One region of the Streptomyces sp. NPDC030995 genome, then DNA from elsewhere that is predicted to be linked to it. Evidence: riboswitches for the same ligand, from Rfam matches in the RefSeq annotation. Region 1 holds a riboswitch; each other region holds the start of a gene.

Region 1 (5,329 bases):
CGGACCACACCCGGCTGCGGAGGCTGGTGTCGAAGGCGTTCACCCCGCGCCGGGTCGCCGAGTTCACCCCGCGGGTGCAGGCGCTCACCGATCACCTCATCGAGCAGTTCGTCGAGAAGGGAGAGGCGGACCTCATCCACGAGTTCGCCTTCCCGCTCCCCATCTACGCCATCTGCGAGATGCTCGGCGTACCGCGCGAGGACCAGGACGACTTCCGCGACTGGGCGGGGATGATGATCCGCCACGGCGGTGGCCCGCGCGGCGGAGTCGCCCGTTCCGTGAAGCAGATGCGCACCTATCTCGGGGAGCTCATCCACCGCAAGCGGGACGATCTGGGCAATGACCTCATCTCCGACCTGATCCGGGCGAGCGACCACGGCGACCACCTGACGGAGGCGGAGGCCACGGCGATGGCTTTCATCCTCTTGTTCGCAGGTTTTGAAACCACGGTTAATTTGATTGGGAATGGACTGCATGCCCTTTTCGTGAACCCGGATCAGCGCGAGCGCCTCCAGCTCTCCCTCGCCGCGGGCGAGAGTGGACTGCTGGCCACCGGTGTCGAGGAGCTGCTCCGCTACGACGGCCCCGTGGAACTGGCGACCTGGCGGTTCGCCACCGAGCCGCTGACCCTCGGCGGCCGGGAGATCGCGGTCGGAGATCCGGTCCTGGTCGTCCTCGCGGCCGCCGACCGGGACCCCGCACGGTTCGCCGATCCGAACACCCTGGACCTCTCCAGGACCGACAACCAGCACCTCGGATACGGGCACGGCATCCACTACTGCCTGGGCGCCCCGCTCGCACGACTTGAAGGGCAGACCGCGCTCGCGACTTTGCTGACGCGTCTGCCAGATCTGGAACTGGCTGTTCCGCCTGAAGACCTGCGCTGGCGCGGCGGACTGATCATGCGTGGCCTGCGCACTCTTCCCGTCCGCTTCACACCTCGGAACGTTTGATAGCCGCCTGACCAGAAGTCAGTTCACGGCCGGAGTTGTGACAATCGTTCGAAGGCCGCTAGGTTCTGCCGTTACCCCGCCGTTATGCGAAAGGTGCACCTTCATGCGTTCCGGGAACGGCCGCCACAGACGACCCCGCCAGGTCCCCGCGCTGGTAGTCACAGCCGGAGTCACTGGCTCCGCGCTGGCCCTGCCGCTGCTAGCGGCCACCAGTGCCACCGCCGCCGACACGTCCACGTGGGACAAGGTCGCCGAATGCGAGAGCGGTGGCTCCTGGAGTGCCAACTTCGGCAGCGGCGCCTACGGCGGGCTCCAGTTCACCCAGGAGGAGTGGCAGAGCGCCGGCGGGCTCGACTTCGCCGAGCGGGCCGACCTCGCGAGCCGCTCCCAGCAGATCGCCGTGGCCGAGCGGGTGCTCGCCTCGCAGGGGCCGCAGGCGTGGCCGCTGTGCGCGACCTCCGCCGGGCTGGACCGGCAGGGTCCCGCCGCGGCGGTGGACCCCGGTCTGCCCGGTGCCTCCGGGACGATCGCGCCCTCCCCGTCCCGCCCGGACGACACCGTGCCCTCCCGCGCGGGCGAGCGGCCGGCCATCGACTTCGGGGCCCCGACCGCGTCGGGCCCGGTGATCCCGAGCCCGTCCGGCTCTCCCTCGTACCTGATTCCCGACGCGCCGTCCGTCGGACTGCCCGTCATGCCCGTGCCGGACGCCCCGTCGGCGCCGGTCGTCCCGGGCGACTCGACCACGCCCCCGGCGACCCCCGGAGGCCCGACGGCCCCGGCTGACCCGACGGCTCCGGCCGACCCGACGGCCCCGACCGTCCCGGCGGACCCGAGCGCGCCCGCGACCCCCGGCCGGCCCGCGGTGGACCCGACGGCTCCGGCGGCTCCGGCGGCCCCGGCGACTCCGGGCGCCACCCCCGCCGAGGGCAATGGCAAGCACCGCGGTGAGCCCGCCCCCGAGGCTCCCGCACCTTCTGACGCGCCGTCGGAGCCCACGTACACGGTGAAGGCGGGCGACAGCCTGGCCGCCATCGCGGATGCCAAGGGGGTCAAGGGCGGCTGGAACGAGCTCTACCAGGCCAATGAGCAGGTCATCGGCAATGACGCCAACCTGATCAAGCCCGGTCAGAACCTGGATCTAACCGTGCAATAAGGACACTTCGGCGGCCCGGAAAGGGATGGTTGTCGGTTTTCGGCAAGTGAGACATGCGTCTCTTCCGGTCAACTGGCGTGTCCCACCTCGGGGCTTCCGCAAACCCCGGCCTCACCTGCGCAAACACCCCGGCGGGGAGCGCAAGTAGGGGCCCTCTCTCCCCGATGTTCCTCGTTGAACATCGGGGAGAGACCTGTCTACCTTCTGAATCGCTCGCCACCGCGAGCTCCTTCGACCGCATCGCCGAATCCTGCCGGCGGACGGGGGGAACAGTCGTCGCGTCAAGCGCCGAAGGCAGGAGCGGGGGAACCAAGGTAGGTGCCGGGAGCGGCCGTTGAGAGACGGTCACGCCACCGGCTTGGGGTTAAGAGGTGCGACTGGGTCGCATCGCCGGGCACTCATCAGCCCGAACCCGACAGCTCACCTCGTAGGCGTCGGTGAGGAGAAACCTCATGCTGCTTTCCGGCAAGGGCAAGCACCGTCGCGGTACTGCTATTGAGCGGACTGCCCGCCTCGTAACGCTCGCCGGTGTCGCCGGTGTGGCCGTGGCCGCTCCGCTGATGGCCGCGGGCACCGCCTCCGCCGCGACCGCCTCCGAGTGGGACAAGGTCGCGCAGTGCGAGTCCGGTGGCAACTGGGCCATCAACACGGGCAACGGCTACTACGGCGGCCTGCAGTTCTCGTCCTCCACGTGGGCCGCGTACGGCGGCAAGTCGTACGCCGCGCAGGCCAACCAGGCCTCGAAGTCCCAGCAGATAGCCATCGCCGAGAAGGTCCTCAAGGGCCAGGGCAAGGGCGCCTGGCCGCACTGCGGCGTGGGCCTGTCGAACTCCTCGTACACCGGCGGCGGGTCCACCGAGACCCCGAAGAACACCAAGCCGAAGGCCGACACGAAGAAGACCGAGCAGAAGGCCGCGCCGAAGAAGGACACCAAGCGCGCCGAGACCCCGACCACCCGCTCCGAGCGCGCCGAGGCTCCGGCCGCGCCGAAGACCGGCAACGGCTCGTACGAGGTCAAGTCCGGTGACACCCTGGGCACCATCGCCGAGGCCAACGGCGTCCAGGGCGGCTGGGAGAAGCTGTTCGAGCTGAACAAGGACATCGTCTCGGACGCCGACCTGATCTACCCGGGTCAGAAGCTGAAGCTCAGCTGAACACTGCGGCAATAGCCGCAGGAGTCTGAACGACACAGACCGTTCCCACCGCCCGGCGCGTCTCCCCCCACGCGCCGGGCGGTGGCGTTCGCGCCGGCGCCACCGCGCGGATACCGGAGTCCTATGTCCCGGAAGAGGGGTATTCGGTCCCTTTTTCGTCCCAGGACCCGGGCGGTCGGCAGGTCGAGTCCCCGGATCCGGTTAGGCTCTAGTCGGCAAGGCCATCCCACGGCCTGACGCCACCGCACACCCAGCGTCACATCCCAGAAGGAGATGCTCGTGCCGTCCATCGACGTCGTCGTAGCCCGGGAAATCCTGGACTCCCGAGGCAACCCCACGGTCGAGGTCGAGGTGGGCCTCGACGATGGCAGCACCGGCCGTGCTGCAGTTCCGTCCGGCGCCTCCACCGGTGCCTTCGAGGCCATCGAGCTCCGTGACGGTGACCCCAACCGTTACTTCGGCAAGGGCGTGGAGAAGGCCGTCCTCGCCGTCATCGAGCAGATCGGCCCGGAGCTCGTCGGCTACGACGCCACCGAGCAGCGCCTGATCGACCAGGCCATGTTCGACCTGGACGCCACCGACAACAAGGGCTCGCTCGGCGCCAACGCCATCCTCGGCGTCTCCCTCGCCGTCGCGCACGCCGCGTCCGAGGCCTCGGACCTTCCGCTCTTCCGCTACCTCGGCGGTCCGAACGCGCACCTGCTGCCCGTTCCGATGATGAACATCCTCAACGGTGGGTCGCACGCCGACTCCAACGTGGACATCCAGGAGTTCATGATCGCCCCGATCGGCGCGGAGTCCTTCTCCGAGGCGCTGCGTTGGGGTGCCGAGGTCTACCACACCCTCAAGAAGGTCCTGCACACCAAGGGCCTCTCCACCGGTCTCGGTGACGAGGGCGGCTTCGCCCCGAACCTGGACTCCAACCGCGCCGCGCTCGACCTCATCGTCGAGGCCATCAAGCAGGCCGGCTACACCCCGGGCAAGGACATCGCGCTCGCGCTCGATGTCGCCGCGTCCGAGTTCTACAAGGACGGCAAGTACGAGTTCGAGGGCAACTCCCGCTCGGCCGCCGAGATGACCGACTACTACGCGGAGCTCGTCTCCGCGTACCCGCTCGTCTCCATCGAGGACCCGCTGTACGAGGACGACTGGGACGGCTGGAAGACCCTCACCGACCGTCTGGGCGCCAAGGTCCAGATCGTCGGCGACGACCTCTTCGTCACCAACCCGGAGCGTCTGGCCCGCGGCATCGAGGAGGGCTCCGCGAACGCCCTGCTCGTGAAGGTGAACCAGATCGGTTCGCTGACCGAGACCCTCGACGCCGTCGAGATGGCCCAGCGCAACGGCTTCAAGTGCATGATGTCGCACCGCTCCGGTGAGACCGAGGACGTCACCATCGCCGACCTCGCCGTCGCCGTGAACTGCGGTCAGATCAAGACCGGCGCCCCGGCCCGCTCGGACCGTGTCGCCAAGTACAACCAGCTGCTGCGCATCGAGGAGATCCTCGACGACGCCGCGGTGTACGCGGGCCGCTCCGCCTTCCCGCGCTTCAAGGGCTGATCACGGGCTGATGCCCGCGACGGGCCCCGGCCTCCGTACGTCCCCGCACTCGGTCCCGTACCGTGTGCGGGGACGTATTGCGTAGTGCGTACATAGGGGAGGCGGATCAATGGCCGGGAACCGGGATCGGTTCTCCACCTTCTCCACCGCGACCAGGCTCAAGCAGCTCGGCGAGCGGACCGCCGCCCACGTCTACCGCTCGCAGTCCCGCCGCCAGGTCCGCCGCAGCCGGCTCACCGGCCGCGCCGCGCTCCTGGTGCTCGTCCTCTGTACGCTGGTCGTCGCCCTCGCGTATCCGATGCGCCAGTACGTCTCCCAGCGCTCGGAGATCGCGGAGCAGCAGCGGTCCGCCGCCGCCGCGCGGGACCGCCTGGAGCGGCTGCGCGACGAGAAGGCCCGCTGGCAGGACGACGCGTACGCGGAGCAGCAGGCGCGCAAGCACCTGCACTTCCTGCGCCCGGGGGAGGTCGGCTACATCATGAGCGACCCCGGGTCCCAGCCGCCCGAAC
Region 2 (5,329 bases), on a different contig from region 1:
AAGGCTCCGGACCAGGAGCACTTCCTCGGCGTCGAACAGACTCGTGAACTCTTCAGGAAGGCCTTCGCGGGCGGCAATCGGCGGCGCTGGCGGCTCAACCACTCCCCGCTCTTCCTGGACTTCCTGGAAGGAAAGGCCGATTTCCCCTGCACGGCCTGGGCCATCCCGAATTACTCCCTCTTCGGCTGGCAGCGCCCCTGCTATCTGATGAGCGACGGCTACGTGCCGACGTACCGGGAACTGATCAACGACACCGACTGGAGCAAGTACGGCCGCGGAAAGGACCCGCGCTGCGCGAACTGCATGGCGCACTGCGGCTACGAGCCCACCGCCGTCCTCGCCACCATGGGCTCCCTCAAGGAATCCCTGCGGGCGGCCCGGGAGACGATCGGCGGCAACCGGGAAAAGTCGGCATGACACCCGCGTCAGGAGGGGGCAAGGGCTTCGACCTCGCCGCGCTGCTGGCCGAGCGCGGCGCGGAACGGTACGAGCTGCACGCGCGGCACCTCAACCACCAACTGCCCAGGATGCTCCACACGATCGGCTTCGACAAGGTCTACGAGCGGGCCGAAGGCGCCCACTTCTGGGATGCCGAGGGCAACGACTACCTCGACATGCTGGCCGGCTTCGGGGTGATGGGCCTGGGCCGGCACCACCCGGTCGTCCGCCGGGCCCTGCACGACGTCCTGGACGCCCAGCTCGCCGACCTCACCCGCTTCGACTGCCAGCCCCTGCCCGGGCTGCTGGCCGAGAAGCTGCTCTCGTACAGCCCGCACCTGGACCGGGCCTTCTTCGGCAACAGCGGCACCGAGGCGGTGGAGACGGCCCTGAAGTTCGCCCGGTACGCCACCGGGCGACCGCGGGTCCTCTACTGCGACCACGCCTTCCACGGACTCACCACCGGCTCCCTCTCGGTGAACGGGGAGGGCGGGTTCCGGGACGGCTTCGCGCCGCTGCTCCCCGACACGAGGATCGCGCTGGGCGATCTGGCCGCCCTGGAGCGGGAGCTGAAGCGCGGGGACGTGGCCGCCCTGATCGTCGAGCCGGTCCAGGGCAAGGGGGTCCTCGCGGCCCCGCCCGGATTCCTGCTCGCCGCGCAGGAACTGCTGCACCGGCACAAGGCTCTGCTGATCGCCGACGAGGTGCAGACCGGCCTCGGACGCACCGGGTACTTCTACGCGTACCAGCACGAGCCGGGCGTGGAGCCCGACCTGGTGTGCGTGGCCAAGGCGCTGTCGGGCGGCTACGTGCCCGTCGGCGCGACCCTCGGCAAGGACTGGATCTTCAAGAAGGTCTACTCGTCCATGGACCGGGTGCTCGTGCACTCCGCGAGCTTCGGGTCCAACGCGCAGGCGATGGCGGCGGGGCTGGCGGTGCTGTCGGTCATGGAGGACGAGGAGGTCGTCGCCAACGCCCGGGCGATGGGCGATCTGCTGCGCGGGCGGCTGGCGGCGCTCGTGGACGAGTACGAGCTGCTGCACGAGGTGCGGGGGCGCGGTCTGATGATCGGCATCGAGTTCGGCCGGCCGTCCTCGTTGGGGCTGCGCAGCCGCTGGACGATGCTCCAAGCGGCCCGCAAGGGGCTCTTCGCGCAGATGGTCGTCGTGCCGCTGCTCCAGAAGCACCGGATCCTCACCCAGGTCTCCGGGGACCAGCTGGAAGTGATCAAGCTGATTCCGCCGCTGATCGTGGACGAGCGGGACGTCGACCGGTTCGTCGGAGCCTTCCGCGAGGTCATGGACGAGGCGCACGGCGGGTCCGGGCTGATGTGGGACTTCGGCAGGACCCTGGTGAAGCAGGCGGTCGGCAACCGCTGACCGCCCGCTGCGCCGGACGTCAGTCGAGCAGCTGCTCGCGGAGACGGCCCAGGGTCTCGGGTGTGAGCCCGAGGCCCTGCGACAGGTAGCGGTCCACGCCGCCCCAGGTCTCGTCGATGGTCTCGAAGGCCCCGAGCAGGTACTCGGCGCGGGCGTCGAAGAGCGGGGCGAGCAGCTCCGTCACCTCGGGGGAGCGGGCCTCGGCGGACCCGTCGCTCCGGCGGACCCGGTAGCGGCGGTGCGGGGCGTTCGACTCCAGGTAGTCCGCGACGATCGCCTCGCGCTCGACGCGCAGCGCGAGCAGGGTGACGGCGATCGACAGGCCCGCCCGGTCCTTGCCGGCCGCGCAGTGCAGGAGGGCCGGGACGCTGTCCTCGGCGAGGGCGTGCAGGACCCGGCTGTGCTCGGCGGTGCGGTTCTTGATCATCCCGCGGTACGAGTTCGCCATCCGGGCCGCGGCCTTCCCGTCGCCCAGGATCGAGCGGAGCTGCTCGACGTCGCCGTCGCGGACCATCTTCCAGAACTCGCGGCCGTCGGCCGGATCCGAGAGCGGGATGTTGACGTTCCGCACGCCGGGCAGTTCCACGTCCTGGCCCTCCAGCGCGTGGTCGGCGCCGTTGCGGAAGTCGAAGACGGTGTGGAGGCCGAGCGAACCGAGAAAGTCTGCATCGGTTTCGGTGGCATGCGCGAGATGTCCGCTTCGGAACAGTCGTCCCGTCCTGACCCTTCGTCCGTCAGAAGTCGGCAATCCGCCCACATCGCGGAAATTGCGCACTCCGGACAACTCCGGCTCCTGTATCTGCTGGGTCAAGGGAACTCCTCCGCTTCGTCGTGCTCGTTGTGGGTGCTCTGTCCGAATTACACTACTTGGCGATAACTTGCCATCAGCGGAGGCGAGATCGGGCACGTCCCCGTGAGCCAGATCATACGGTGACCGTGAGTGCCTGATCACGAAAGCCGAATGGCCGCGTCGGAACGGTTGTTGGCGGTGCGGAATGGACAGAGGGTGACCGGAATTCCGGCGGACCCTCATCCCTGTTATTCCGTCAGGGAATTCATGGCTTGTTCGGCGTGGCCTTTTGGGATTACGTTCGCGATCGATCCGGGTGGATCGCCGAATCCTGCCGCCGCCCGGAAACCGCACCCGACTATTCACGCGCGGCAGGAGCGGGGGAACCAGGTAAGCCGCTGTCCCGGATCTTCGAGCCGGGACGGCTAGGGGTGAAGCCGTACATGTTCCGTTCATGTGCGGCCGGACATCTCCAGTCCGAACCCGACAGCTCACCTCGCAGGCGCCGGAGAGGAAATGCGCCATGCCTGCAAAGGGTAAGCACCGCCGTCCCAAGTCCCTCTCGATATCGCGCGGTTTCGCCGTCGCCGGCACCGGTGGCGCTGCCCTCGCGCTGCCGCTGATGGGCACCGCCGGCGCTCATGCGGCCGGTGCCCCGGCCGCCGCGACGACCGCCGTCACCACCGTGGCCCCCGTGGTGGCCCCGCAGGTCCCGGTCTCGCTCCAGGCCGCGGTCGCCGCGCCGACCGTGTACACGGTCGTGCCGGGCGACTACCTCTCCAAGATCGCCGCCGAGCGCCACCTGTCGGGTGGCTGGGAGCAGCTCTACGCCGACAACCGCGAGGCGGTCGGCAGCGACCCGTCGCTGATCCACCCTGGCCTGAAGCTGAACCTCGGTGGTGCGGGTGAGGCGGCTCCGGCCGAGTCCGCTCCGGCTCAGAAGCCGTCCCAGAAGCCGGCCCCGAAGCCCGCTTCGAAGGCCGCCCCGAAGCCGGCCGCGAAGGCCGCCCCGGCGCAGCAGGAGGCCGCCGCCGAGGCGCCCGCCGCCCAGCAGCAGTCGGCCTCTTCCTTCGTGGCGCCGGTGAGCGGCGGGATCTCCACCCAGTACAAGGTCGCGGGCAGCATGTGGTCCTCCGGCTACCACACCGGCGTCGACTTCATCGCGAGCTCCGGCACCACCGTCAAGGCGGTCGGCGCGGGCACCGTGGTCTCCGCCGGCTGGGCCGGCGCGTACGGCAACGAGGTCATCATCCGGCACGCGGACGGCAACTACTCGCAGTACGGCCACCTTTCCCAGCTCTCGGTCTCGGTCGGCCAGAGCGTCACCGCCGGCCAGAGCATCGGCCTCTCCGGCTCCACCGGCAACTCGACCGGCCCGCACCTCCACTTCGAGATCCGTACGGGCCCGTCCTACGGCTCCGACATCGACCCGATCGCCTACCTCCGCTCGAAGGGCGCGAGCCTCTGACGGCACCCGCCGTCGGCGCAGGGACACGCGTGAGGCCGGGACCCGAGGGGGGTCCCGGCCTCACGTGTACATATTCCTTATCCCGCGGGTGGTATAGATCACGGCCCGTCAACCCCTCATTACGTTGGCGTAGGTTGGTTACGGGAGTGAAGGATGTGTCCCGTGGCAGCGACGACGACGAAACTCAAGACCATCGGCTCGTACGCGGCGATCGGGGACAGCTTCACCGAAGGCGTGGGGGACCCGGGACCCGGGGATTCATTTCTCGGCTGGGCGGACCGGCTCGCCGTGCTCCTGGCCGATCAGCGCGAAGAACACGACTTCCGGTATGCGAATCTCGCGGTGCGCGGCAAGCTCCTCGACCAGATCGTGGCCGACCAGCTCCCGAGGGCCAAGGCCCTCGCGCCGGACCTCGTCACCTTCTGCGCGGGAGGCAACGACATCATCCGGCCCGGCAGCGACCCGGACGACGTGGCGGAACGGTTCGAGGCGGCCGTGGCCGACCTCGCCGGAGCCGTCGGCCAGGTCATGATCACCACCGGCTTCGACACCCGCGGTGTGCCGGTGCTCAAGCACCTCCGGGGCAAGGTGGCGACGTACAGCGCGCACGTGCGCGCCATCGCCGACCGCTACGACTGCCCGGTGCTCGACCTCTGGTCGCTGAAGTCCGTACAGGACCGGCGGGCCTGGGACGCCGACCGGCTGCACCTGTCGCCCGAGGGGCACACGCGGGTCGCGCTGCGCGCCGGGCAGGTGCTCGGGCTGGACGTCCCGACCGACCCCGACCAGCCGTGGCCGCCGCAGCGGCCGCGCGGATCGGTGGACGTGACCCGGGACAACATCCAGTGGGCCCGCGACCACCTCGTGCCGTGGATCGGTCGGCGGCTGCGCGGGGAGTCCTCCGGGGACCACGTGGAGGCGAAGCGGCCGGACCTGCTGCCGCTGTAGGAGGCGGGACGGGGGACGCGGGGGCGCGGTCGCGGGCCGGGGCGGGGGAGGCGGCCGGGGTCGGGGGCCACAAGCGGAATCCTTCGGGGCCGGTGTGCGTTGGGATGGTCGTAGAGCGACGACCACCCCTGACCCCACCCTCCCAGGAGGCGCTTTGACCGGCTCCCGTCCCCTGCGTCCGCGGCTGCGTGCCCTGCGGCCCGAAGCCTTCGGCGCGGACCCGTCCGGCGCCCGGCTGGAGCGGATCCGCCGCTCGCCGAACTTCGCCGACGGCGTCTTCCAGAACCCGCTCGGGGCCCGGAACAG
Region 3 (5,329 bases), on a different contig from region 1:
AGTCAAGGGCCGTACCGGCCTGGCTCACCTCTTCGAGCACCTGATGTTCCAGGGGTCGGCGAACGTACCCGGAACCGGGCACTTCGAGCTGGTCCAGGGAGCCGGCGGTTCCCTCAACGGCACCACCAGCTTCGAGCGCACCAACTACTTCGAGACGATGCCGACCCACCAGCTGGAGCTCGCCCTCTGGCTGGAAGCGGACCGCATGGGCTCCCTGCTGGTGGCCCTGGACGACGAGTCCATGGAGAACCAGCGCAGCGTGGTCAAGAACGAGCGCCGCCAGCGGTACGACAACGTTCCGTACGGCACGGCCTTCGAGAAGCTGACCGCCCTGGCGTACCCCGAGGGCCACCCGTACCACCACACCCCGATCGGGTCCATGGACGATCTGGACGCGGCGTCCCTGGAGGACGCGCGCGAGTTCTTCCGCACGTACTACGCACCCAACAACGCGGTGCTGTCGGTCGTCGGCGACATCGACCCGGAGCAGACGCTCGCGTGGGTCGAGAAGTACTTCGGCACCATCCCCGCGCACGACGGCAAGCAGCCCCCGCGCGACGGCACCCTGCCCGAGACCATCGGGGAGCAGCTGCGCGAGGAGATCGTCGAGAAGGTCCCGGCGCGCGCGCTGATGGCCGCCTACCGGCTCCCGCACGACGGCACCCGCGAGTGCGACGCCGCCGATGTGGCGCTGACGATCCTGGGCGGCGGTGAGTCCTCGCTGCTGCACAACCGCCTCGTACGCCGCGACCAGACGGCCGTCGCGGCCGGTTTCGGCATGATGCGCCTGGCCGGTGCGCCCTCGCTGGGCTGGCTCGACGTCAAGACCTCCAGCGGGGTCGAGATCCCCGCCATCGAGGCGGCCGTCGACGAGGAGCTCGCGCGCTTCGCCGCCGAGGGCCCGACGGCCGAGGAGATGGAGCGCGCCCAGGCGCAGCTGGAGCGGGAGTGGCTGGACCGGCTGAGCACGGTGGCCGGCCGCGCCGACCAACTGTGCCGCTTCGCGGTGCTGTTCGGTGACCCGCAGCTGGCGCTGACCGCCGTGGAGCGCGTCCTGGACGTCACCGCCGAAGAGGTGCAGGCCGTGGCCGCGGCCCGGCTGCGCCCCGACAACCGCGCCGTGCTCGTCTACGAGCCGCTCGCGGCCGACGAGCACGACGAGTCCGACGAGTCCGGCGAGCACGACGAGAACGAGGGGGCGGAGCAGTGAGCGAGACCGCAGCCGTCACGATGACCTTCCACCCGCGCCCGCAGGCCGGCGAGCCGCAGCCGTGGGCCTTCCCGGCCCCGGACCGCGGGCAGCTGTCCAACGGGCTGACCCTGCTGCGCTGCCACCGGCCGGGCCAGCAGGTGATCGCGGTCGAGATCAACCTCGCCGCCCCGCTCGACGCCGAACCCGAGGGCCTGGACGGCGTGTCGACCATCATGGCGCGCGCGTTCTCCGAGGGCACCGACAAGCACTCCGCCGAGGAGTTCGCGGCCGAGCTGGAGCGCTGCGGCGCCACCCTCGACGCGCACGCCGACCACCCGGGCATCCGGGTCTCCCTGGAGGTCCCGGCCTCCCGGCTGCCCAAGGCGCTGGGCCTGCTCGCCGAGGCGCTCGCCGCCCCCGCCTTCGCCGACGCCGAGGTCGACCGGCTGGTGCGCAACCGGCTCGACGAGATCCCGCACGAGCTGGCCAACCCGTCGCGGCGCGCCGCCAAGCAGCTCTCCAAGGAGCTCTTCCCGGCGTCCCTGCGGATCTCCCGCCCGCGGCAGGGCACCGAGGAGACGGTCGCCCGCATCGACTCCGCGGCCGTACGCGCCTTCTACGAGGCCCACGTACGCCCCGCCACCGCCACGGCCGTGGTCGTCGGCGACCTGACCGGCATCGACCTCGACGCCGTCCTGGCGGACACCCTCGGCAGCTGGACGGGCGGCACCGCCGAACCCCTCCCGGTGCCGTCCGTGACCGCCGACGACACCGGCCGGGTGGTCATCGTGGACCGGCCCGGCTCGGTCCAGACGCAGCTGCTGATCGGCCGCATCGGGCCGGACCGCCACGACCGCGTCTGGGCGGCCCAGGTGCTCGGTACGTACTGCCTCGGCGGCACGCTCACCTCCCGCCTGGACGCGGTGCTGCGCGAGGAGAAGGGGTACACCTACGGCGTGCGCGCCTTCGGCCAGGTACTGCGCTCCACGGCCGACGGCAAGGGCGCCTCGATGCTCGCCATCAGCGGCTCGGTGGACACCCCGAACACCGGACCGGCGCTGGAGGACCTCTGGACGGTGCTGCGCACCCTCGCGGAGGAGGGTCTGACCGACGCCGAACGCGACGTGGCCGTACAGAACTTGGTGGGCGTGGCCCCGCTGAAGTTCGAGACGGCCGCCTCCGTGGCCGGCACCCTCGCCGACCAGGTCGAGCAGGAGCTGCCGGACGACTACCAGGCGCAGTTGTACGCGCAGCTCGCCGAAACCGGCACGGTGGAGGCGACTTCGGCGGTCGTGAAGGCCTTCCCGGCGGACCGGCTGGTCACCATCCTGGTGGGCGACGCGGCGCAGATCGAGGCGCCGGTGCGGGCCCTCGGGATCGGCGAGGTCAGCGTCGTCACCGACTGACGGCGGCCGACGACCGACCGACCGACGACCGACCGACGACGGGACGTCGGCCGCGTGACGGTCAACTGACGCATCCTGAAAGGGGCTCTGGCGGGCTTGTCCGCCGGGGCCCCTTTTGTCCGTTTGGTGGTGAGGTTGCTTTTATGTGGTGTGGCGTACGCAACAAAAAGCCGCGTCTGTTTGGCGATTGACTGATGATCCGCCTAGCGTCGGCCGTGCTGTCCGTCAGTTGTGCCCGCCGCACCCGCGGCACCGGACAGCGATCGCCGAGTCCCCGTCAGGCGCGAGCCTGGGGAGCCGGGGACCCACATGTGTCCCTGGGGTGAATCGGGCCGCCTCGCCAGAGGAGGCCCGTAGGAGACCTTCCTGCTCCGAACCCGTCAGCTAACCCGGTAGGCGAGAAGGAAGGAAAGGATCAAACCCTTCATGGCGTTTGGCAGTCGTCCCGCTGGTTCCGGCAAGCACCGTGGATCCAGCCGTCTGAGCCGCAAGACCGCCGGTTACGCCGGTATCGCCGCGATCGCCACCACGGGTGTCGTCGGCTCCCTCGCCGCCCCGGCCTTCGCCGCGGACAACCACAGCAGCTCCGCCCCGGAGAACGGGCTGGGTGCCGTCGTCGTCGCCGAGGACCTCGCGGGTGACATCACCGACCAGGCCGAGTCCCAGCAGCGCGCCGCCGACCACGCCGCCGCCCAGGCGCAGGCCGAGGCCGAGGCGAAGCAGCGGGCCGCCGAGGCCAAGCGCCTCGCCGAGGCCAAGGCGAAGGCCGAGCGCGAAGCCGCCGAGCGTGCGGCCCGCGAGGAGGAGCGCAAGCGCCTCAACACCTTCGTCGCCCCGATCGACGGCTCGTACGTCAGCACGCAGTACCACGCGGGCGGCGGCATGTGGTCCTCCGGCAGCCACACCGGCATCGACTTGCACGCCTCCTCCGGCACCTCGGTCCACGCGGTGGGCGTCGGTGTCGTGGTCGAGGCCGGCTGGGGTGGCGCGTACGGCAACAACGTCGTCATCAAGCACAACGACGGTACGTACACGCAGTACGGGCACCTGCACTCGCTGAGCGTCTCCGTCGGCCAGCAGGTCACCGCCGGCCAGGAGATCGGCCTGTCGGGCTCCACCGGCAACTCCAGCGGCCCGCACCTGCACTTCGAGGCCCGCACCGGCTCGCAGTACGGCTCGGACATCGACCCGGTCGCGTACCTGCGCTCGCACGGCGTCGATCTCTGACCCGTCCCGCACCCTTTCACCGAAGACCCCGGCTCCCCGAGCCGGGGTCTTCGTGTTGAGCCCCGTGCAAATGTTTCGTATTTCCCGGCTGCTCTCGGAAATTATCGTGTGTTGCAATAGAGTCGCAGCACGCGCGAGTGCGCGCATTGAGGCTGGCAGTCGGAAATAGGCGGAGGTTCGGTCTTGCGTATTCCTGCGCACGCAGTATGCACAGCAATCCGCGACGACATCGTCTCAGGGGTCTTCGAACCGGGCAGTCGGCTGACCGAGGAGGTGCTGGCCCGCCGGTACGGAGTCTCGCGCGTCCCGGTCCGCGAGGCGCTGCGGACCCTGGAGTCCGAGGGGTTCGTGACCACGCGGCGCCACGCGGGAGCCTGCGTGGCCGAGCCGACCGAGCAGGAGGCCGCCGACCTCCTGGAGCTGCGGATGCTCCTGGAGCCGCTGGCGGCGGCCAGGGCGGCCCGGCGGCGCACCGAGGCGCACCTGAAGGTGCTGCGCGGGCTGGTCAGGCTGGGGCAGGAGCGGGCCAGGCGGGGCCAGGGGGAGGATCTGAGGTCGCTGGGCGGCTGGTTCCACGAGACGCTCGCCCAGGCCTCCGGCAGCCCCGGGCTGATCGCCCTGCTCACGCAGATGCGGCACAAGGTCGCGTGGATGTACGTGGTGGAGGCGCCGGTCCGGCCCGTGGAGTCCTGGGCGGAGCACGGCGCGATCGTGGACGCGGTGGCCCGCGGGGACGCGGAGCGGGCCCGGGCGCTGACCGGGGTGCATGCCGACCGGGCGGCTGGGGCGCACCGGCGGCGGGTCCGCCCGGCGGTGAGCACTTCGCAACCTGCCGTAAACATGTCGAGCGGGCGGCATTAACAGGGGCCGTATACAAAGGACGGCATCGCGCGAATTCGCTGCGCGGTGGCGGACGGGGTGAATTCGCCGTGCCGAATTCCTGCGGAGCTGATTGCAGGTGCCCTCGGATTTCCGCAGGGCCGTTTCTCGGGCGAGCGGGATTTCCTCCGGGCTCGATTTCTCGCGGGCGCCGAGCCGGCAGCGGCCCGGGCGGCCCCGGTGGGACCCAGGCGTGGAAACGGCGAAGCCGCGGCCTCCGGAGTGTCCGGGGGCCGCGGCTTCGCCGCGTGTACTGCTCGGGTCGAACCCGAAGGGTCAGACGGTCTCGGGGAGCTCTTCGAGACCCTCGGCGACCAGCTTCGCGAGGCGGTCGAGCGCGACGTCCGCACCCTCGGCCTCGGAGGCGAGGACGATCTCCTCGCCGCCCTGGGCGCCCAGGCCCAGAACCGCCAGCATGGAGGCGGCGTTGACGGGGTCGCCGCCCGACTTCGAGATGGTCACCGGGACGCCGGAAGCGGTCGTCGCACGGACGAAGATCGAGGCGGGACGAGCGTGCAGGCCCTCGGCCCAGCCGACGTTGACGCGGCGCTCTGCCATGGTGATGCCCTTCAGGTTCTTACGGTTGTCTAGACCAGTCTCTCACGACGCCCTGAATGCTCCGACC

The links. Region 1 has a riboswitch for cyclic di-AMP ahead of ACZ45T_RS14545 (transglycosylase family protein). Riboswitches for the same ligand answer to the same signal wherever they lie in the genome.
Region 2: it holds a riboswitch for cyclic di-AMP, as region 1 does, so the genes downstream of both, ACZ45T_RS27470 (M23 family metallopeptidase) here and ACZ45T_RS14545 (transglycosylase family protein) in region 1, are expected to answer to the same signal.
Region 3: it holds a riboswitch for cyclic di-AMP, as region 1 does, so the genes downstream of both, ACZ45T_RS15555 (M23 family metallopeptidase) here and ACZ45T_RS14545 (transglycosylase family protein) in region 1, are expected to answer to the same signal.

What each region holds. Positions count from the first base shown of each region.
Region 1 is NZ_JBVIFS010000007.1:209,455-214,783, forward strand. Features, by position in the region: gene ACZ45T_RS14535 (cytochrome P450 family protein) at 1-953, shown strand, start outside; gene ACZ45T_RS14540 (transglycosylase family protein) at 1,057-2,106, shown strand; cyclic di-AMP (ydaO/yuaA leader) riboswitch at 2,383-2,555, shown strand; gene ACZ45T_RS14545 (transglycosylase family protein) at 2,559-3,260, shown strand; gene eno (phosphopyruvate hydratase) at 3,534-4,820, shown strand; gene ACZ45T_RS14555 (FtsB family cell division protein) at 4,930-5,329, shown strand, end outside.
Region 2 is NZ_JBVIFS010000021.1:122,190-127,518, forward strand. Features, by position in the region: gene hpnH (adenosyl-hopene transferase HpnH) at 1-417, shown strand, start outside; gene ACZ45T_RS27460 (aspartate aminotransferase family protein) at 414-1,817, shown strand; gene ACZ45T_RS27465 (tyrosine-protein phosphatase) at 1,837-2,628, opposite strand; cyclic di-AMP (ydaO/yuaA leader) riboswitch at 2,953-3,127, shown strand; gene ACZ45T_RS27470 (M23 family metallopeptidase) at 3,131-4,075, shown strand; gene ACZ45T_RS27475 (SGNH/GDSL hydrolase family protein) at 4,229-5,023, shown strand; gene ACZ45T_RS27480 (MBL fold metallo-hydrolase) at 5,178-5,329, shown strand, end outside.
Region 3 is NZ_JBVIFS010000008.1:176,122-181,450, forward strand. Features, by position in the region: gene ACZ45T_RS15545 (M16 family metallopeptidase) at 1-1,210, shown strand, start outside; gene ACZ45T_RS15550 (M16 family metallopeptidase) at 1,231-2,598, shown strand; cyclic di-AMP (ydaO/yuaA leader) riboswitch at 2,853-3,011, shown strand; gene ACZ45T_RS15555 (M23 family metallopeptidase) at 3,025-3,825, shown strand; gene ACZ45T_RS15560 (GntR family transcriptional regulator) at 4,009-4,686, shown strand; gene ACZ45T_RS15565 (HPr family phosphocarrier protein) at 4,981-5,262, opposite strand.